One region of the Amycolatopsis sp. NPDC051061 genome, then DNA from elsewhere that is predicted to be linked to it. Evidence: riboswitches for the same ligand, from Rfam matches in the RefSeq annotation. Region 1 holds a riboswitch; the other holds the start of a gene.
The links. A riboswitch is a leader RNA that binds a small molecule or an ion and turns the genes downstream of it on or off. The one in region 1 is predicted to bind glycine.
Positions count from the first base shown of each region.

Region 2: another riboswitch for glycine. It lies ahead of gcvP (aminomethyl-transferring glycine dehydrogenase); the one in region 1 lies ahead of gcvP (aminomethyl-transferring glycine dehydrogenase).

Region 1 is NZ_JBFBBZ010000028.1:113,799-124,509, reverse strand. Features, by position in the region: gene AB0N03_RS32770 (GtrA family protein) at 1-490, shown strand, start outside; gene AB0N03_RS32765 (glycosyltransferase) at 420-2,594, opposite strand; gene AB0N03_RS32760 (NAD-dependent epimerase/dehydratase family protein) at 2,591-3,541, opposite strand; gene gcvP (aminomethyl-transferring glycine dehydrogenase) at 3,613-6,519, opposite strand; glycine riboswitch at 6,786-6,884, opposite strand; gene AB0N03_RS32750 (MerR family transcriptional regulator) at 6,928-7,506, opposite strand; gene AB0N03_RS32745 (TetR/AcrR family transcriptional regulator) at 7,785-8,417, shown strand; gene trxA (thioredoxin) at 8,414-8,752, opposite strand; gene AB0N03_RS32735 (MerR family transcriptional regulator) at 8,764-9,159, opposite strand; gene AB0N03_RS32730 (bifunctional nuclease family protein) at 9,201-9,674, opposite strand; gene AB0N03_RS32725 (MerR family transcriptional regulator) at 9,891-10,637, opposite strand; gene garA (glycogen accumulation regulator GarA) at 10,634-10,711, opposite strand, start outside.
Region 2 is NZ_JBFBBZ010000016.1:156,985-167,695, reverse strand. Features, by position in the region: gene AB0N03_RS23145 (glutamine synthetase family protein) at 1-1,143, shown strand, start outside; gene AB0N03_RS23140 (gamma-glutamyl-gamma-aminobutyrate hydrolase family protein) at 1,124-1,834, shown strand; gene AB0N03_RS23135 (aldehyde dehydrogenase family protein) at 1,831-3,198, shown strand; gene AB0N03_RS23130 (3-oxoacyl-ACP reductase) at 3,198-3,965, shown strand; gene AB0N03_RS23125 (hypothetical protein) at 3,962-4,159, opposite strand; gene AB0N03_RS23120 (helix-turn-helix transcriptional regulator) at 4,232-5,530, shown strand; glycine riboswitch at 5,782-5,880, shown strand; gene gcvP (aminomethyl-transferring glycine dehydrogenase) at 5,864-8,752, shown strand; gene gcvT (glycine cleavage system aminomethyltransferase GcvT) at 8,772-9,872, shown strand; gene gcvH (glycine cleavage system protein GcvH) at 9,887-10,264, shown strand; gene glyA (serine hydroxymethyltransferase) at 10,264-10,711, shown strand, end outside.

The sequences.
Region 1 (10,711 bases):
CGTAACCAACGGCGTGCGGCCCCGCACAACGGAGAAGACCCGCCGCCGCGGCTGGGCCCGGCTGGCGCGCGCCGCGGCGACGTCCGTCGCGGCCACGGTTCTCAGCCAGGTCGTGCTGCTCGCGGTCCTCGGCACCGGCGGCGCGGCGGCCCTGGCGAGCACGCTGGCCTGGGCGGCCGGCGCGGTGCTGAACTTCGTGGTCACCCGCCGCTGGGTGTGGGGCCGCACCGGACGCCCGCGCGTCCGCCGCGAACTGCTGCCCTACCTGGTCGTGATCGGCCTCGGCGGCCTCGCGTCGATCGGCCTGACGACCCTGGCGGGCTCGCTGCTGACGCCGTTGAACCTGCCGCACGTCTGGTGGGTCGTGCTCGTCGACGGAGCGTACGTCGCCAGTTACGCGCTGGTGTTCGTCGTCAAGTTCACCCTGCTCGACCGGCTCGTGTTCGGCCGCGGCGCAGCACGTACCCCCGCCACCACGTCCCCGTCATGACCCGGGCGTAGTTGGCGCCGTAGACGACACTGCCGCCCTTCTTGCTCTTGCCCGCCTTGCGCAGCCGCATGCTCATCGGCAGCTCCACGACCCGGGCGCCGCGCGCGGTCACGCCGAGCATCAGCTCCGACGACTGGTACTGCGGCTCGTTGAGCGGGACCGAGCACGCCAGGTCCGCGCGCATCGCGCGGAAGCCGAACGACGTGTCGGTGATCCGCCGCGCGGTCAGCACCGACGCGAGCGCCGCGAACACCCGCACGCCCAGCCACCGGACGCGGCTGTCAGCCTCCTCGTGACCCAGCCGGCGGGAGCCGGTGACGAAGTCCGCGGTGCCGTCGACGACCGGGCTGACCAGGGCTTCGAGCTCGCTGTTGTCGTACTGGCCGTCGGCGTCGGTCGTCACGACGTACTCGGCGCCGGACTCGGCGGCCAGGTGGTAACCCAGGCGCAGCGCGGCGCCCTGGCCGCGGTTGCGGGGCGCGACGCAGACGTACGCGCCGTGGTCCTCGGCGATCGCCGCCGTGTCGTCGGTGCCGCCGTCGACCACGACGAGCACGTCGACCCGCATGCCGAGGCATTCGTCCGGCATCTTCTCGAGGACTTCGCCGATGCCGCCGGCCTCGTTGTAGGCCGCGATGACGACGGTCAGCGGCGCCAGCTCCAGCTCGGGGTGGCGGGCGCGGAAGTCGTCGAGCGCGCCCTGGTCGACGTCGTCGGGGAACGCGGCCAGGCGCTTCCGGCCGGCCGACGTCAGGGTGGTGAAGCCGAGCGCCCCGGCCACCGGGAAGAGCACCAGCGCGGGGATCTGGTAGCGCCAGGAGAACTGGAACACCGCCGAGGCGAACAACAGCACGAGCCCGCTCGACGCCGCGAGCAGCGCGCCCGCGCGCGCCCGGTCCAGGGGTTTCTTGCGGCGGAACACGGTCAGCAAGCCCAGCAACGCGCCGATGCCGAGCACCGCGCCCGGCACGTATCCGCCGCCGAGCTGGTAGTCGCGCAGGAACTTCGCCAGGGACTGGTCGGCGCTCGCGACGACGCCGTCGTTCTGCTGCGTCACGAGGTCGATCAGCGACTGGTCGGCCCACTGCGGGTAGGTGAGCTGGAACTGCCACCGGTCCAGCGGGACGTCGGTCGGGTCCTGTTCGCGCGTCCAGGCGAAGCTCTTGGAGAAGTCCTTCAGGATCGCTTCCGCGACGTCGCCGGGCTGCTCCTTCAAGACGTCGATCGCGAACTCGTGCGCCAGCGCGGCCTTGTCCGCGCCCGGCGGCAGCGGGCCGGGCCAGTTCGGATCGAGGTCGGCGTGGGTGTAGTTGTCCACGAGCCGGGTCTCGCGCGGCTCAGTCGGGCAGAACACCCGCAGCTCGGGCGAGAGGTGGAGGCTCGCGCAGTCGGCGACGGCGGCGGTCCGGCCGTAGAGCATGTTCCCGGACGGCCCGGTCAACCCCCACTTGCCCGTCTCCGAGTGCACCCGCGCCGAGTAGGGCACGAGCACGACGAGCAGGCCCAGCACGCCGGCGCCCGCCCGGCGCCAGCCCGCCCAGTTCCGCCACGCTCCCCCGGCGACGACCAGGTAGACCAGCAGCGGCAGGGCGACGGAAATCCCGACCAACCGCGTCAGCACGGCGAACCCGAGCAGGAGCCCGGCGGCGCAGGCGCGCTTCCAGCCCGGGGCGCCCCAGCCGAGCAGCAGCCAGAAGAGGCCGAGCAGCGCCGCCTCGAAGACGACCTCGGACATGATGTTCTGCTCGATCTGCAGCTGGTAGGCGTCGAGCAGCACCGGCACCGCGGCGAGCGCACCGACCCACGGCCGGCCGTCGAGGCGCAGCACCAGCGCGTACACGCCGATCGCGATGAGGATCCCGCCGAGGTGCTGCACGGCCGCGACCCAGGCCAGTCCGCCGACGGCCAGCAGCGGGCGCAGCACCAGGTCGTAGCCGATCGGGTCGAGCTGGTCGGCGCGCAGCGCGTGCAGGTTGTCGATGTAGCGGAACGAATCGATGTACAGCAGCGCGGGCCGGTAGGCGAGCCAGGTCAGCACCCGGAGCGTGATCGCCGGGACGAGGAGCAGGAGCAGCAGCCAGTGCCGCCGGAGGAACGCCGTCACCGTGTCGCGTTTGGACGGTCGAGGCCGGAGAAGTACTTCCAGGCCGTCGCCAATCCGTCGATCAGCGACACGGACGGCTCGTAGCCGATCGTCTCCGCGCTCGCCGAGACGTCGACGACCACCGCGGGCATCTCCCCCGCCGGCGCTTCGACGTGCTCGACCGGCAGCTCGGCGCCGGTCACCTCGCGCACGGCCTCGACCATCTCCAGCACCGACACCGAACGCCCGGCGCCGACGATCGCGCGGCCGGTGTGGCCGCTGTCGAGGGCCAGCAGGAGGGCGCGGACGACGTCGTCGACGTGCACGAGGTCGCGGCGCTGGCGGCCGTCGCCGTAGATCTTGATCCCGCCGCCGGTCAGGGCGGCGCGCATCATGCGCGGCACGAAACTGTCCTTGTGGGACATTCCCGGGCCGTAGACGTTGGTGAACCGCAACGCACACGTCGTCATGCCGTACGCGCCGGCGTAGCCCGACAGCAGCATTTCGCACGCCGCCTTGGTGGCGCCGTAAGGCGTCAGCGGCCGCAGCGGCAGGTCCGGGGTGATCGTCGCGGTGCCGACGTTGCCGATCACCGCGTTGGTCGAGGCGAGCAGGAACGTCGGCACCTCGCGGCGGCGCGCGAGCTCCAGCAGTTCCTGGGTCACCAGGACGTTGTCGGCGAAGGTGTCTTCAGGCAGCTCGACCGACTTCAGCACCGACGTCAACGCGGCGAGGTGCACGATCCCGGCGGTCTCGCGCGTCACGGCCTCCTCGCGAACGCCGGCGTCGCGGAGGTCGCCGGTCACGACGCGGACACCGTCGTCGCCGTCGGCCGGGAACGGGACCCGGTCCACGACGGTGACCGGGACGCCCCGGTCGCGAAGGGCGCGCACGACGGCCCGGCCGATGAAGCCGCTGCCGCCGGTCACGACCACGGACGTCCGATCGGGACCGTGCGCACTCGACATGGCGCCAACCTACCTCCCGTTCCTGTGCGGGCTCGGCCCGGCGTACGCCCGCGCCGATGGCACGGTGGGCGTCAGGCGAACGCCTCCGGGGGCGGGCACGAACAGACCAGGTTCCGGTCTCCCGCCGCGCCGTCGATGCGGCGGACCGGCGGCCAGATCTTCGCCGCGCTCGGGCCGGCCGGGAACACCGCCGTCTCGCGGCTGTAGGCGCGGTCCCACGAGCCCGCCACGCAGCGAGCCGTGTGCGGAGCCTGGCGCAGCGGTGAGTCCTCCACCGCCCACTCGCCCGCGGCCACGCGGTCGATCTCCGCGCGGATCGCGATCATCGCGGCGCAGAAGCGGTCCAGCTCGGCCAGGTCCTCGCTCTCGGTCGGCTCCACCATCAGCGTGCCCGCCACCGGGAACGACATCGTCGGCGCGTGCAGGCCGTAGTCCGCCAGCCGCTTCGCGACGTCGTCGACCGTCACGCCGGTCGCCTTCGTCAGCGGCCGCAGGTCCAGGATGCATTCGTGCGCCACGAAGCCCGAACGGCCCGCGTACAGGACCGGGTAGTGCTCCCCGAGCCGCCGCGCGACGTAGTTCGCGTTGGCCACCGCCACCAGCGTCGCCCGGCGCAGGCCGGCGGCGCCCATCATCCGGACGTACGCCCACGAGATCGGCAGGATCGACGCGCTCCCCCACGGCGCCGCGCTGACCGGCCCGACCCCGGTCGCCGGGCCCGCCGCCGGTTGCAGCGGGTGGTTCGGCAGGAACGGCGCCAGGTGCGCGCGGACCCCGATCGGCCCGACGCCGGGCCCGCCACCGCCGTGCGGGATGCAGAACGTCTTGTGCAGGTTGAGGTGCGAGACGTCGGCGCCGAACCGGCCGAACTGCGCCACGCCGATGAGCGCGTTCAGGTTGGCGCCGTCGACGTACACCTGCCCGCCCGCGTCGTGCACCAGCGCGCACACCTCGCCGACGGTGTCCTCGTACACCCCGTGCGTCGACGGGTAGGTGATCATGATCGCGGCCAGGTCGCCACGGTGTTCGTCCACAGTGGACCGCAGGTGTGCGAGGTCGATGTTGCCGTCGTCGTCGCAGCGGACGACGACCACCCGCATGCCGGCCATCACGGCGCTCGCCGCGTTCGTGCCGTGGGCGCTCGCCGGGATCAGGCAGACGTCGCGCTCACCCTCGCCGCGCGAGCGGTGGTAGGCGCGGATGGCCAGCAGGCCGGCGAACTCGCCCTGACTGCCCGCGTTCGGCTGCAGGGAAACCGTGTCGTAGCCGGTGATCCGCGCGAGCCACGCGCTCAGGTCGGCGACCACTTCCAGGAGCCCGGCGGCGTCCTCGGCGGGCGCGAACGGGTGCAGCTCGGCGAACTCCGGCCAGGTGACCGGCTCCATTTCGGCGGTGGCGTTGAGCTTCATGGTGCACGAGCCGAGCGGGATCATGCTGCGGTCGAGCGCGACGTCCTTGTCGGCCAGCTGCCGCAGGTAGCGCAGCAGCGCGGTTTCCGAGCGGTGGGCGTGGAACACCGGGTGCGTGAGGAAGTCGCTCGTCCGCCGCAGCGGTGCCGGGAGCGCGTCCGCCGTGTCCGCGTCGAGACCATCCACATCGGACACCGAAACACCGAACGCCTTCCACACGCACGAAAGCCGTTCACGCGTGGTCGTCTCGTCGCAGGCGACGCCGACGTGGTCGTCGTCGACGAGCCGCAGGTTCACGCCGAGGTCGTGAGCCGCCGCGACGACCGCGTGCGCTCGCCCGGGCACCGTCGCGGTGATCGTGTCGAAGAACTCGCCGTGCCCGACGTCGACGCCGCCTTCGGCGAGGCCGGCGGCGAGCACGGTGGCCATCCGGTGGGCGCGCAGCGCGATGCCGCGCAGCCCCTCGGGCCCGTGGTGCACCGCGTACATCGACGCCATCACCGCGAGCAGGACCTGCGCGGTGCAGATGTTCGACGTCGCCTTTTCGCGACGGATGTGCTGCTCGCGGGTCTGCAGGGCGAGCCGGTACGCGGGCGCGCCGTCGGCGTCCTTCGAGACGCCGACCAGCCGGCCCGGCAGCTGCCGCTCCAGGCCCTTGCGGACGGCGAGGTAGGCCGCGTGCGGGCCGCCGAAGCCGAGCGGGACGCCGAACCGCTGGGTCGACCCGACGGCGACGTCGGCGCCGAGCTCGCCCGGCGGCCGCAAGAGCGTCAAGGCGAGGGGGTCGGCGGCGACGATCACCGCCGCACCGTGCTTCTTGGCGTCGGCGATGGTCAGGTCCGGTTCTCGCACCGCGCCGGACGCGCCCGGGTAGGACAGCAGGATCCCGAAGAAGTCGCCGCCGAGCCCGAGACCGGTCAGGCCCTGGGAGAGGTCCTCGACGACCAGTTCGATGCCGAGGGGCTCGGCCCGCGTCCGGAGCACGGCGAGGGTTTGCGGCAGGGTGTCCTCGTCGACGACGAACCGGTTCGACGCGGCTTTCCCGGCGCGCCGCACCAGCGTCATGGCCTCGGCGGCCGCGGTGGCCTCGTCGAGCATCGAGGCGTTGGCGACGGGCAGCCCGGTGAGGTCGGCGACCATGGTCTGGAAGTTGAGCAGCGCCTCGAGCCGTCCCTGCGAAATCTCGGGCTGGTAGGGCGTGTAGGCGGTGTACCAGGCAGGATTCTCGAGCACGTTCCGCCGGATCACGGGCGGAGTAACGGTGTCGTGGTAGCCGAGCCCGATCATCTGAGCCATCGGCCGGTTCCGCGCGGCCAGCCCCCGCAGCTCGGCAAGCGCCTGAACTTCGGTGGCGGCGGGCGGCAGTTCAAGCGGCTCGGCTGACGCCCGCAGCGACCCGGGAACGGCACGCTCGGAGAGCTCGTCGAGAGAAGCGACACCGACGACGTCGAGAATGCGGCGAAGTTCGTCGGGACCGGGCCCGATGTGCCGTTCGACAAAGGGAACGCCCTGTTCGAGCGAGGCAAGCGAGAGATCCACGATGGCCTCCTCCGAACGGCGGTGTCTCATGACCCGACTTTAGAGCGGAAGGTGACCACGGCGGGGGTCCGGGGGCGGAGCCCGCCGGGCGGGGCGTGGGGGTTGCACCCCACAAGACACTCCGGAGGGTTCGGGCGAGCGCGTTACGCGAGCACAGCTCGCCCAAACCCGGAGGACACCCTCCCCACTCTGTCTGTGCCCGGAGGCGCCTGAGAGTTTCGCCCGAGGTTGAGCCGGGCTTGCACCGTCGGCGGGGCCGTCAGGTTGTGTCCTGACGACCCGCTTTCCAGAGGCGTCTCGTCCGCGCGGTCCTGGGTGCCTGAGAGGTTCCGGGGAGGACTTGCTCCTTCGGCGCCGAGCTCGAGGTGTGGCTCGGACTCTCCCGCGCGGATTCGTCGACCGCACGGGAGACCTTACTCCGCCTCCCCGCGGCGGTGATCACCCGGTCTTGCGGGCGTTGCGGCGCTGGGTGAGCTCGTCCGGCTGGTGCGTTTCGACGACGCCGCCGTCGGCGCGTTCGGCCTGGAACTCGTGGATGGTCCCGCTGATCTCCTGCATGGCGCCGCTGACCGCGATGCCGAACACGCCTTGGCCGCCTTGGAGCAGATCGACGATCTCTTCCGGCGAGGTGCATTCGTAGACGGTGGTGCCGTCGGAGAACAGTGTCACCCGGGCGAGGTCGCGGACCCCGCGGACGCGCAGGTGGTCGACGGCGACCCGGATGTTCTGCAGCGAGACCCCGGTGTCCAGCAGCCGCTTGACGACCTTGAGGACCAGGATGTCCTTGAACGAGTACAGCCGCTGCGAGCCGGAACCGTGCGCCGTGCGGATGCTGGGTGCGACCAGCTTCGTCCGGGCCCAGTAGTCGAGCTGGCGGTAGGTGATCCCGGCGATTTGGCACGCGGCCGGACCGCGGTAACCCACCAGCTCGTCCGGCAGCGAGTTGTCGGGGAACAGCTCACCCTGCTCACCAGCCGCGACCTCAACAGGCTGCTTCTCGGAACCAGCCTCGACCACGCAAGCCTCCCCTCGCCCGACCGGACGGCCGGCGAATGACAGCCGGACGGTCCCAGGAGCGGGACCCGCCGGAGATCAATCACCACGATCCGGCCCCAGACCGTGAATCACATCGTGGCGATTTACCTCCTCCGACGGTAAGCGCCAGGAGAACACCGGTCAACGCGACGCGCGGCAAGCCTCAACGGTCGGATGAGCCTTTGAGCCGTTCGCCGTACCCCGGACGCGGTGGTTCAAACCTCTTGACGTCTTTAACTCAGCTGAGTAACTTTTTACTCATGCAAGTAAACACCGACCTCATGGCCGAGATGGGGCTCAGCGCCGCCGAGGCGGCTCGCCGCGCCCAGATCATCGGCGCGACCATCGGCGTCATCGCCGACCTCGGCTACCGGAAAGCCACGTTCGCCAGGATCAAGGAACGCGCCGGGCTCAGCAGCACGCGGATGATCTCGTACCACTTCACGAACAAGGCCGGCCTGATGCAGTCCGTGCTGAGCACGGTGGTCGAGACGAAGAACGAGTTCCTGAAGGAGCGCACCGGCGGCGGGGTCGACCCGGCGGACCGGGCCGGCTACCTGCGGGCCCACATCGAGACGTCGATCGCGTTCCTGCGCTCGTACCCCGAGTGCGTCCGGGTGCTGACGGAGCTGGCCGCCAACGCCGACGACGCCGAGGGCTGGACGATGACGAAGATCCTCCTCGACGACATGCGGGTGCACGGACTGGCCCGCCAGCTCAAGCAGGGTCAGGCCGAAGGGCTGTTCGGCGACTTCACGCCGGAGGTGATGGCGATGTCCGTCTCGCAGGCCATCGACGGGGTGGCCGCGGCTTATGCGGCCGACCCGTCGCTGGATCTCGAGAAGTACGGGCGCGAAGTGGCGAACACGTTCGTCAGGGCGACGACGCCCTAGAGGACGCTGTCGAGGCGTTCCTCGATCCGGGCCTTCGGGAAGGCGCCGACGATCGTCGACACCGGCTCTCCGCCGCGGAACAGGATCATCGTCGGCAGCGACATGACCTGGTACGACCTCATGGTCTCCGGGTTCTCGTCGGCGTTGACCTTCCGCACAGCGAGCTTCCCGGCCCGCTCGTCCGCGAGCTGGGCCAGCACCGGGCCGACCATCCGGCACGGCCCGCACCAGGTGGCCCAGAACTCCACCAGCACGGGCACGTCACTGCCGAGGACCTCGGCGGCGAACGTCGCATCGGTGACGTCGGAAACGGCGACTGTGGCGGCTTCGGGCATGACAGGCTCCTTCACGGGCGCGGGGCGTCGGGGACGACACAGGGATCGGGCGCTTGGCGGGCCAACGCGCCGGCGAGCTTCGACGCCAGCTCCGCCCGGATACCGCCGAGGCGGGCCAGCAGTGCGTCGGCTTCTTCGAGCTTGCGGCGATAGACCTCGATCGAACTCAAGCAGGAGTCGCCGGTTTCGTGGCCGCTGCGGAGGCAGTCGACGAACGGGCGAGTCTCGTCGAGGGTCAGGCCGACGGTCTGCAGGGTCTGGATCTCCTTGACCAGCTGCAGGTCGCCCTCGTCGTACTCGCGGTAGCCGTTCGCCGAGCGACGGGCCGCGAGGAGGCCCTGGGCTTCATAAAACCGCAGCGCACGGGTGGTGACACCCGAGCGCTGCGCAAGCTCTCCGATCCGCATACCCCCGACGCTAGACGTTGACGTCCGCGTCAAGGCAAGTCTTAGGTATCCGCTCCGCGGAAGTCCTCGGGAGACACGGAGTCGAGGAACTCGCGGAACTTCTCGACCTCGTCCTCCTGCTCGTCCGGGATGATCAGGCCAGCCTCCTCCAGCACCGCGTCCACGGCGTGGATGGGGACGCCGATGCGCAGGGCCAGCGCGACCGAGTCGCTCGGCCGCGCGGACACCCGGATGTCGCCGTCGAAGACGAGCTCCGCGAAGAACGTGCCTTCCTTGAGGTCGGTGATGACGACCTGCTCGAGCTCGCGGCCGAGCGCCCCGATGACCTCTTTCAGCAGGTCATGCGTGAGCGGACGGGCGGGCCGGACTCCCTGTTGCTCCAAGGCGATGGCGGTGGCTTCGACCGAGCCGATCCAGATCGGCAGGTACCGTTCACCCTCGGTCTCCCGCAGCAACAAGATCGGCTGATTCGCGGGCAGCTCGACCCGCACACCGACGACGCGCATCTCGCTCATCGGGCTTCGCCTCCCTCTCGTGCACACGGGCCCAGACCCTGGACCGGCTCGACGCCGCCACTGGCGACGCTACCCGTCATCCCTGCTCCGTGCTCGCTGTCGAGACTATCTCGGTTCGCCTGCCGCAAACCCTTGCCTTCACGGTACGGCATGCGGTGCCGAACATTCAGTCATTGACATGGGACCGCAAAGAGGATCTCACTGCCCCGTTGCGGATCAACACCCCGCGACGCCGCGGATTCCGGCCTTGACGAGAAGCGTGTGGAGGGTCACGGACAGTGCCGCGAGCTCCCGCACCACCTCGTCGGCCCTCGACTTGGCCTCCGGGTCACGGTGCCGATACACCGGTGTCACGATCTGCTCCAGCAACCCGACCTCGCGGTCGGCCGCGGCGCGGAAGGCACGCAGATGTCTCGGCTCGATACCGAATTCGGTCATCGCCTTCACCGTCCGCGCGACCAGCACCGCGTCCGGGTCGAAGAACCCCGCGGGACCGGGCCGGACCAGGCTGTACTGCTGCAGCTCGGCCAGCGCGTCCACGTCGATGCCGGCCTGCTCCAGGAGCTCTTCCTGGGTCAGGCGCAGCTCCTTGCCGGTGGTGAAGTCGTCCGCCACCGGCAGGCCGACGTTCTCCGCCGGGGCGTCGATCGGCACCAGCCGGCGCGGCGGGCGGGGCAGGTCCGCGACGGGCCCGGCCCCCGAGTCCGCCGCGTCCAGCTGCTCCTTGATGACCTTCAACGGGAGGTAGTGGTCCCGCTGGGCGGCCAGGACGAACCGCAGACGCTCCACGTCCGCCGCGGCGAACTGCCGGTACCCCGAAGCCGTCCGGCCCGGTTGGACCAGGCCTTCCGCTTCGAGGAACCGGATCTTGGAGATGGTGACATCGGGGAAGTCCGAGCGCAGCTGCGCCAAGACGGCCCCGATGCTCAGTCCGTGGTTCTGTGGCCGCCCGGCCGCCGTCACTGCGCCCCCTGGCCCCCGTGACCCGGGCCGGTCAGGAAGACCAGGCGGAACTTCCCGATCTGCACCTCGTCGCC
Region 2 (10,711 bases), on a different contig from region 1:
GCGCTCTCGTCGTGGGAGAGCGGCTACGGCGACTTCGTGCTGCGGCCCGACCTCGAAACCCTGCGCGAGATCCCGTGGCACGAGGGCACCGCGCTGGTCCTGGCCGACGTCGAGTGCGTGCAAGGCGGGCCGGTCGCCGTCTCGCCGCGCCAGATCCTGCGCCGGCAGCTCGACCGCCTCGCCGAGCGCGGGCTCGCCGCCTACGTCGGGACCGAGCTGGAGTTCATCGTCTTCGACGACACCTACGAAGCCGCGTGGGACAAGCGCTACCACGGCCTCAAGCCCGCCAACCAGTACAACGTCGACTACTCGATGCTCGGCACCGCGCGGCTGGAGCCGCTGCTGCGCCGCATCCGCAACGACATGGCCGGCGCCGGGCTGTACCCGGAGTCCGCCAAGGGCGAGTGCAACCCCGGCCAGCAGGAGATCGCCTTCCGCTTCACGGACGCGCTGAGCACCTGCGACAACCACAGCGTCTACAAGAACGGCGCCAAGGAGATCGCGTCGCAGGAGGGCAAGAGCCTCACGTTCATGGCGAAGTACAACGAGCGCGAGGGCAACTCCTGCCACATCCACATCAGCCTGCGCTCGACCGAGGGCCGCGCCGTCATGGCGGGCGACCACGACCACGGCTTCTCGACGCTCATGGAGCAGTTCCTCGCCGGCCAGCTCGCCGCGTTGCACGAGCTGACGTACTTCCTCGCGCCGAACGTCAACTCCTACAAGCGGTTCGTACCCGGCAGCTTCGCGCCGACCGCGATCGCGTGGGGCACCGACAACCGCACCTGCGCGCTGCGCGTCGTCGGCCACGGCGAGTCGCTGCGCGTCGAGAACCGCGTGCCGGGCGGGGACGTCAACCCGTACCTGGCCGTCGCCGCGCTGATCGCGGCCGGCCTGCACGGCATCGAAAACGAGCTGGAGCTGGAAGAACCCTTCGTCGGCAACGCCTACCAGTCCGACCGGGGCACCGTGCCGACCACGCTGCCGGAAGCCGCCGCGGCCCTCGCGGGCAGTGAGCTGGCGCGCGAAGCGTTCGGCGAGGAGGGCGTCGAGCACTACCTGAACGCGGCGAAGATCGAGGTCGACGCCTACAACGCCGCCGTCACCGACTGGGAGCGGGTCCGTGGCTTCGAGCGCCTTTAAGCCCGTCATCGGCCTCACCAGCTACCTGGAACCCGCGAAGTTCCTGGTCTGGGAGACCGAAGCCGTGCTGCTGCACCGGGTCTACGTCGACTGCGTCGTCGCGGCGGGCGGCATCCCGGTGCTGCTGCCCCCGGTGTCGGACGCGTACGACAAGCTCGTGTCTACTGTGGACGGACTGGTGTTGACCGGCGGCGCCGACGTCGAACCGGAGCGGTACGGCCAGGAGCCGCACCCCGCGACCTACACCCGGCCGAACCGGGACGCCTTCGAGTTCGGCCTGTTCGAAGCCGCGCGCAAGGCGGGCAAGCCGGTGCTCGGCGTGTGCCGCGGCCTGCAGGTGATGAGCGTCGCGCTCGGCGGCACGCTCACTCAACACCTGCCGGAGGCGAAGGAATCCACCGAGCACCAGCCCGCGCCGGCGACGTTCGGCCGGGGCACCGTCACGCTGGCCGAGGGCAGCCGGGCGGCGGCGATCCTGGGCTCCGAGACAAAGACCCTGTGCTACCACCACCAGGCGATCGACCGGCTCGGCACCGGCTTGGAGCCGGTCGGCTGGGCCGCCGACGGCACGATCGAGGCCGCCGAGGTGCCCGGTGAGTTCACCCTGGGCGTCCAGTGGCACCCCGAGCAGGACAGCGACGACGTGCGGCTCTTCGCGGCCCTCGTCGACGCGAGCAAGGAGAGGACATGACCACCAGTTTCGACGTCCGGAACCCGGCCACCGAGCAGGTGGTGCGGACGGTCCCGCTGACCAGCGCGGAGGAGACCGACGCGGCGATCGCCCGCGCGCGGGCGGCGTTCCCGGCGTGGCGCGACGTCACCCCCGGCGACCGCGCGCGGCTCCTGCGCCGCTTCGCCGACGCCGTCGAGGCCGACATCGAGAACCTCGCGCGGCTCGAGGTCGCCAACTCCGGCCACACGATCGGCAACGCCCGCTGGGAGGCGGGCAACGTCCGTGACGTCCTCAACTACTACTCCGCCGCCCCGGAACGCCTGATCGGGCAGCAGATCCCGGTGCCGGGCGGGGTCAACATCACCTTCCACGAACCGCTCGGCGTGGTCGGCGTGATCGTGCCGTGGAACTTCCCGATGCCGATCGCCGGCTGGGGGTTCGCGCCCGCGCTCGCCGCCGGGAACACCGTGGTCCTCAAGCCCGCCGAGCTGACGCCGCTGACCGCGGTCCGGCTGGGCGAGCTGGCGCGCGAGGCAGGCATCCCGGAGGACGTCTTCCAGGTGCTGCCCGGCAAGGGATCCGCGGTGGGGCAACGGTTCGTCGACCATCCCGGCGTGCGGAAGGTCGTCTTCACCGGCTCGACCGAGGTCGGCAAGCAGATCATGGCCGGCTGCGCGGCGCAGGTGAAGCGCGTGACGCTGGAGCTGGGCGGCAAGAACGCGAACATCGTCTTCGCCGACTCCGACCTGGAGAAGGCCGCGGCGACCGCGCCCTACGGCGTCTTCGACAACGCGGGCCAGGACTGCTGCGCGCGATCGCTGATCCTGGTGCAGGCGAGCGCGTACGACCGGTTCATGGAGCTCCTGGAGCCCGCGGTGCACGGCGTCGTCGTCGGCGACCCCGGCGACGAGAAGACCGAGATGGGCCCGCTGATCTCGGCCGCCCACCGCGAGAAGGTGGCCTCCTACGTGCCGGACGACGCCCCGGTCGCGTTCCGCGGCAGCGCGCCGTCGGGCCCCGGCTACTGGTTCCCGCCGACCGTCCTCACCCCGCCCGACCTGCGGCACCCGGCCGTGGCGGACGAGGTCTTCGGCCCGGTCGTCGCCGTCGTGCCGTTCGCCGAGGAGGCCGACGCGATCCGCATGGCCAACGCGACCGAGTACGGCCTGTCCGGGTCGATCTGGACCCGTGACGCCGGCCGCGCGTTCCGGGTCGCGCGCGGCGTCGAAGCCGGCAACCTGTCGGTGAACTCGCACTCTTCGGTGCGCTACTGGACGCCGTTCGGCGGGTTCAAGCAGTCCGGCCTCGGCCGCGAGCTGGGCCCCGACGCCGCGGCGGCGTTCACTGAAACCAAGAACGTCTTTCTCAGCACGGAGGAGTAATGGTCCAGCGTTTCGAAGGCCGCGTCGCGGTCATCACCGGCGGCGCGAGCGGCATCGGCCTCGCCTCGGCCCGCCGCCTGGCGAGCGAAGGCGCGAAGGTCGTCATCGCGGACCTGACGCCGGCCGAGGGCAAGGCGGTCGCCGACGAGATCGGCGGCGCCTTCATCCAGACCGACGTCACCGACGCCGAGCAGGTCGAGAACCTGTTCCACAGCACGGTCGAGCAGTTCGGCTCGGTCGACGTCGCGTTCAACAACGCCGGCATCTCACCCCCGGAAGACGACTCGATCCTCACCACCGGCATCGACGCGTGGGAGCGGGTCCAGCGCGTCAACCTGACGTCGGTGTTCCACTGCTGCAAGGCCGTCCTGCCGCACATGCAGCGCCAGGGCCGCGGTTCGATCATCAACACGGCGTCGTTCGTCGCGGTGATGGGCGCGGCGACGTCGCAGATCTCCTACACCGCGTCCAAGGGCGGGGTGCTCGCGATGAGCCGCGAGCTGGGCATCCAGTTCGCGCGGGAGAACATCCGCGTCAACGCGCTGTGCCCGGGGCCGGTGAACACGCCGCTGCTCAAGGAGCTGTTCGCGAAGGACCCGGAACGCGCGGCGCGGCGGCTGGTGCACGTGCCGGTCGGCCGGTTCGCCGAGCCGTCGGAGATCGCGGCCGCGGTCGCGTTCCTGGCCAGCGACGACGCCAGCTTCATCACGGCGTCGCAGTTCCTGGTCGACGGCGGCATCTCCGGCGCGTACGTCACCCCGCTCTAACGCTTGGTCGGTTTCTTGACGCCGTAGACCTCCCGAAGGTAGCTCCAGGCGGCGTTGAGCTTCTTGCGCTCCTCGGAGACGAGCTTTTCGCGGCGCCGCAGCACGCGGACGGCGATCTCGGAGGCGAGGAAGGCGCCGGCGGCGAAGGTCAGTACGCCGACGATCAGGGTGAGGGCGACGACGGTGGTGGTCATGGTGACCAGCGTCGATGCCGGGTGGGCGATTCGTCCCTGCGCAAAGCTAGCGGGTTTCGTTAGTTTTGTGAGGTGACGCACTGGCGCGCCGACGAGTGGGCGGAAGCGGTCCGGACCGGCATCCGGGCGCGGGGGCTTTCCCTGGACGAGGCCGCCCGACGCATCGGCGTCCCGACGTCGACCCTGCGCAGCTGGATCGAGCACCGGCACGCGCCGAAGGTGACCGTCTTCGACCACTGGGCGCAGCTCGCGGAGGTCACCGGGCTCGGGGAGGCCGAGCTGCTGCGCGTCGCCGGCGTGCTGCCCGACAGCCTCGCGAGCCCGGTGCACGTCGCGCAGGCCGCGAAGGCGCTGCGAGAGGGCATCGACCAGGCCGGGCAGTTCCTCCGGCAGGCCACGGCGCTCGTCTACTCCTCGCCCGGCACGCAGGTGGCCAACCTCATCGCCGCGTCGCCGATCGACTGGGAGATGCGGATCCGCTCCGCGACCCGCGGCGACGAGGTCCGCGTCACCTACCACCACTACGTCGGCGTCGTGGCGCCGCGGGACTTCCCCCACGACGACGCCGAGGTGCGCCGGATCCTCGAGCACGACGTCCTCGGCGAGCTGTGGCGGCCGCTCGGGCTGTACTGGCGGGTCGCCGAGGTGCACGACTGGCACGAGCCGCCGCGGCTGGTGATCCAGGTGCCCGAGCAGGAGGCGACGCGCCCGCCCGCGGCGTCGCCGGTGGTCGCCGCGCCGCCGGTCGTGGTGCTGTCCCCGATCTGGGGGTACGGCGAGCTGCTGGCGTCGCTGGTCGCCGACGGCCTCGGGTTCGGCAACGTCGACTTCCGCTACTTCGGCCTGCCGGACGCGATGGCCGACCGCGTCCGGATCACCGCCCGCGAGCTGGCCGAGCCCGCGCCGCGGCTGGTGCACTCGGTGCCGCCGATCATGCTGCTGCACGGCTTGGCCGTGCCCGACCTGACCGGACGGCTCCCGGTCGTGGTCCGCTACGGCCCCCGCATGCGCGAGCGGGCAGCGCGTATTTACCGCGAGCCGCTGCTCGAAGTGGGTTTCTCGGACGCCTTGGCCGGGGCTCGCGCGATCGAGGAGGCGGTCGCGGCCGGGGTCCCGCCCGGCTGCGCGTACTTCGAGGTGACGCTCGACGACGAGGACGTCTTCGACGGCGACCGTCCTTCGCTGGACCGGCTCAACGACTCCGTCGCGTGGTTGGCCGAGCAGATCGTGGAGCAGGTGCTGCTGGGGGCGGGCCACCCGCCGGTGCCGCTGGGCGGTCCGTTGAAACGCCTGGTTTTGCCGTCGGGCCGGGTCCGGCGGCCGCCGGCGCTGGCCGGGAGCGTCGTGCGCCGGGTCGCCGGAACGTCATGAACGACTCTTTCAGCTCGTCGGACGCGGTGAACGACTCTTTCATGACGTACGGGGGCGCGCTCGGGGCCGGGTCGAGGATCACTGTGGCGTTGGCCGTGTGAAGTAGACGGACCTCGGACGCGGCAGGTACGGTAGCCGCCACAACTGCAGATCGGGCCGTAGAGCCGAGGCGGGAGAGCCCTCACGAAAGTGGTGGGGCACCGAAGGAGCAAACTCCCCAGAATCTCTCAGGTACCTGTTACCGCTTCGCGCGAGGCCACTCTGGAAAGCAGGCGCACCCGCGCCTCACCCAAGGTGAAAGCCGTGTCGCACACGGTGAAACTCTCAGGTGCCATGACAGAGGGGGAGTTCCCAGCGCACCGCTGTGTGCCCAGGCCCGAGGAGCTCCCCATCACCTCTACGCAGTTCGACGCCCGCCACATCGGCCCGTCCGAGGCCGAACGCGCGAAGATGCTGGCCGAGTGCGGTTACGGCAGCTTGGACGCCCTCGTCGGCGCGGCCGTCCCCAGCGCCATCCGCGCCACCCGTGACCTGCGGCTTCCCCCGGCCGCGTCCGAAGAGGACGCCACCGCGGAGCTGCGCGCCCTCGCCGCGCGCAACCGGCCGATGACGCAGATGATCGGCCTCGGCTACTCCGACACCGTCACCCCCGGCGTGATCCGCCGCAACGTCCTCGAGAACCCGGCCTGGTACACCGCGTACACGCCGTACCAGCCGGAAATCTCCCAGGGCCGGCTCGAAGCCCTGCTCAACTTCCAGACGATGGTCGCCGACCTGACCGGCCTGGCCACCGCGAACGCGTCGCTGCTGGACGAGTCGACCGCCGTCGCCGAGGCCGTCACGCTGATGCGCCGCGCGTCCAAGTCCAAGTCGAACAAGGTCGTGCTCGACGCCGAGTGCCTGCCGCAGACCATCGCCGTCGTGCGGACCCGCGTTGAGGCGCTGGGCATCGAGGTCGAGGTCCGCGACCTGCTCACCGGCCTGCCGGAGGACTTCTTCGGCGTTGTCGTCCAGTACCCGGGCGCGTCCGGTGTGCTGCGCGGCCGCGGCTTCTACCACGCGATTTCCGAGTCGGCGAAGGCCGCGGGCGCGCTGTTCACCGTCGCTGCCGACCTTCTCTCCCTGACGCTGATCACCGCGCCCGGCGAGTTCGGCGCCGACGTCGCCGCCGGGTCGACGCAGCGCTTCGGCGTCCCGCTCGGCTACGGCGGCCCGCACGCCGGGTTCATGTCCGTCCGCGCCGGGCTCGAGCGCTCGCTGCCCGGGCGCCTGGTCGGCGTCTCGGTCGACGCCGACGGCAACCCGGCCTATCGGCTGGCGCTGCAGACCCGTGAGCAGCACATCCGCCGCGAGAAGGCGACGTCCAACATCTGCACCGCGCAGGTCCTGCCCGCCGTGCTGGCCGCGATGTACGCCGTCTACCACGGTCCGGACGGCCTGAAGAAGATCGCCCAGCGCGTCCACGGGCTCGCCGCGGGATTCGCCGGCGCCCTGCGCAAGACCGGCGTCGAGGTCGTGCACGAGTCCTTCTTCGACACCGTCGTCGCGCACGTCCCGGGCCAGGCCGCGGACGTCCACGCGGCGGCTCGCGAGGCCGGGATCAACCTCGGCCACGTCGACGCCGACCACGTGCGCGTCGCCTTCGACGAGGTCAGCACCCCGGCGATCGCCGCGAAGGTGCTGAAGGCTTTCGGGGTCGAAGAGGCCGTCCAAGACGGCGTCGCGCTGCCGAACGGCTTGGCCCGCGAGAGCGGCTTCATGGGCCACGAGGTCTTCGGCACCCACCGCTCCGAGACGGCGATGCTGCGCTACCTGCGGCGCCTCTCCGACCAGGACTACGCGCTCGACCGCGGCATGATCCCGCTCGGCTCCTGCACGATGAAGCTCAACGCCACCACCGAGATGGAGCCGATCAGCTGGCGCGAGTTCGCCGGCATCCACCCGTTCGCGCCGGCCGAAGACGCTGCGGGGTACCACACGCTGGTGTCGCAGCTGGCCGAGTGGCTGGCCGAGGTCACCGGCTACGACCAGGTGTCGCTGCAGCCGAACGCGGGCAGCCAGGGCGAGCTGGCCGGGCTCCTCGCGATCCGCGCGTACCACCGCTCGAACGGCGACGAAGGCCGCGACGTCTGCCTGATCCCGTCGTCCGCTCACGGCACCAACGCCGCGTCCGCGGTGCTCGCCGGGATGCGCGTGGTCGTCGTCAAGTGCACCGACGAGGGCAACGTCGACCTCGCCGACCTACGGTCCAAGGTGGACGCACACCGCGACACGCTCGCCGCGATCATGGTCACCTACCCGTCCACGCACGGCGTGTACGAGCACGGCATCGACGAGCTGGCCGAGATCGTCCACGGCGGCGGCGGCCAGGTGTACGTCGACGGCGCGAACCTCAACGCCCTGCTCGGCCTGGCCAAGCCGGGCGAGTTCGGCGGCGACGTCTCGCACCTGAACCTGCACAAGACCTTCTGCATCCCGCACGGCGGTGGCGGTCCCGGCGTCGGCCCGGTCGCGGTGCGCGCGCACCTCGCGCCGTTCCTGCCGAACCACCCGCTGCTGGAGCAGGCCGGCCCCGAGACCGGCGTCGGCCCGATCAGCGGCGCGCCCTACGGCTCGGCGTCGATCCTGCCGATCTCCTGGGCCTACGTCCGGATGATGGGCGCGCCCGGCCTGACCGCCGCGACGAAGGTCGCCGTGCTGGCGGCCAACTACGTCGCCTCGCGACTGGCCCCGCACTACCCGGTGCTCTACACCGGGCAGGACGGACTGGTCGCGCACGAGTGCATCCTCGACCTGCGGCAGATCACCAAGGAAACCGGCGTGACGGTCGACGACGTCGCGAAGCGGCTCATCGACTACGGCTTCCACGCGCCGACGATGTCGTTCCCGGTCGCGGGCACGCTGATGGTCGAGCCGACCGAGTCCGAGGACCTGGGCGAGATCGACCGGTTCATCGCCGCGATGATCGCCATCCGCGCCGAGATCGACGAAGTGGCGAGTGGCCGTTGGAGCGCGGAGGAGTCGCCGCTGCGCGGGGCGCCGCACACCGCGGAGACGCTGGTCGGGGAGTGGGACAAGCCCTACGACCGCGAGCTGGCCGTGTACCCGGCCGGGGTGTCGCGCAAGAACAAGTACTGGCCGCCGGTGCGGCGCATCGACGGCGCCCGCGGTGACCGCAACCTCGTGTGCTCCTGCCCGCCCCTCAACGCTTACGAAGGCTGAGCCCGTCTTGAATGCCACAGTGTCGAAAGAGACCTCCTTGCACGGAGTCCACAAGGGACTCGGTGCGCTGTTCACCGACTTCGCCGGCTGGTCCATGCCGGTCCGCTACGCCAGCGAGCTGGCCGAGCACAAGGCCGTCCGCGAGGCGGCCGGGCTGTTCGACCTCTCGCACATGGCCGAAATCCACGTCACGGGCAAGCAGGCGGCGGACGTCCTGGACTTCGCGCTGGTCGGCAACCTCACCGGGGTCAAGCCGGGCCGGGCGCGGTACACGATGATCTGCGACGCTTCCGGCGGCGTGCTCGACGACCTGGTCGTCTACCGGCTGGCCGACGAGCACTACCTGGTCGTCGCGAACGCGGGCAACGCGAAGGTCGTCGCCGACGCGCTGGCCGAGCGGGTCGAGGGCTTCGACGCGGTGGTCGACGACCGGTCGGAGACGACCGCGCTGATCGCCGTCCAGGGCCCGAACGCCGTCGCGATCCTGGGCGCCGTCACCGACGCCGACCTGGGCGCGCTCAAGTACTACGCCAGCGTCCCGGCGGTCGTGAAGGGTCACGAGGTCCTGCTCGCCCGCACCGGCTACACCGGCGAAGACGGCTTCGAGCTGTTCGTTCCGGCCGACGAGGCGCCGGCGGTCTGGCGTCTGCTCATGGAAGCGGGCGAGTCGCACGGGCTCGTCCCCGCGGGTCTGGCGTGTCGCGACACGCTGCGGCTGGAAGCCGGGATGCCGTTGTACGGCAACGAACTCACCCTCGAGCAGAGCCCGTTCGAGGCGGGGCTCGGCCGGGTGGTCAAGTTCGAGAAGCCGGGCGACTTCGTCGGCCGCGCGGCGCTGGAAGAGCGGTCCAAGGCCGACGTCCCGCGCGTGCGGGTCGGCCTGCGTGGAGCCGGCCGTCGTGCTCCGCGGCACGGCTACAAACTGCTGGCCGACGGCGTGGACAGCACTGTGATCGGCGAAGTCACCAGCGGCGCGCTGTCGCCCACGCTGGGTTACCCGATCGCCATGGCGTACGTCGATCGGGCGTACGCCGAGCCCGGCACCGAGCTGTCCGTCGACATCCGGGGCAGGATCGAGCCCGTCGAGGTCGTCGCCCTGCCCTTCTACTCCCGCGCGTAAAGGACTCCTGAACCGTGAGCATTCCCGAGAACCTGAAGTACACCAAGGAACACGAGTGGCTGAACGTCGAGGACGGCGTCGCCACCGTCGGCATCACCGCCTTCGCCGCCGAGTCGCTCGGTGACATCGTGTTCGTCCAGCTGCCTGACGCCGGCGCGACCGTGACCGCGGGCGAGGTGTTCGGCGAGGTCGAGTCGACCAAGTCGGTCAGCGAGCTGTACGCGCCCGTGTCCGGCGAGGTCGTCGAGGTGAACGGCGCCACTTCGGACACCCCCGAGGTCATCAACTCCGACCCGTACACGGAAGGCTGGCTGCTCAAGGTGCGGCTCACGGGCGACGTCCCGGAGCTGCTCGACGCCGCCGCGTACGCCCAGCTCACCCAGGAGAACTGATGACGACTTTCGACGCTCACCTCGCCGACGTCGACCCCGAGGTCGCCGCGGCGGTCGCGGACGAGCTGACGCGCCAGCAGTCCACCCTGGAGATGATCGCCTCCGAGAACTTCGCGCCGGTGGGCGTGCTCGAGGCGCAGGGTTCGGTGCTGACCAACAAGTACGCCGAGGGCTACCCCGGCCGGCGCTACTACGGCGGCTGCGAGCACGTCGACGTCGTCGAGCAGCTCGCCATCGACCGCGCGAAGGCGCTGTTCGGCGCCGAGCACGCCAACGTCCAGCCGCACTCGGGCGCGCAGGCCAACGCGGCCGCGATGTTCGCCGTGCTCAAGCCGGGCGACACGATCCTCGGGCTCGACCTGGCGCACGGCGGCCACTTGACGCACGGGATGAAGATCAACTTCTCGGGCAAGCTCTACAACGTCGTCGCCTACCACGTCGACAAAG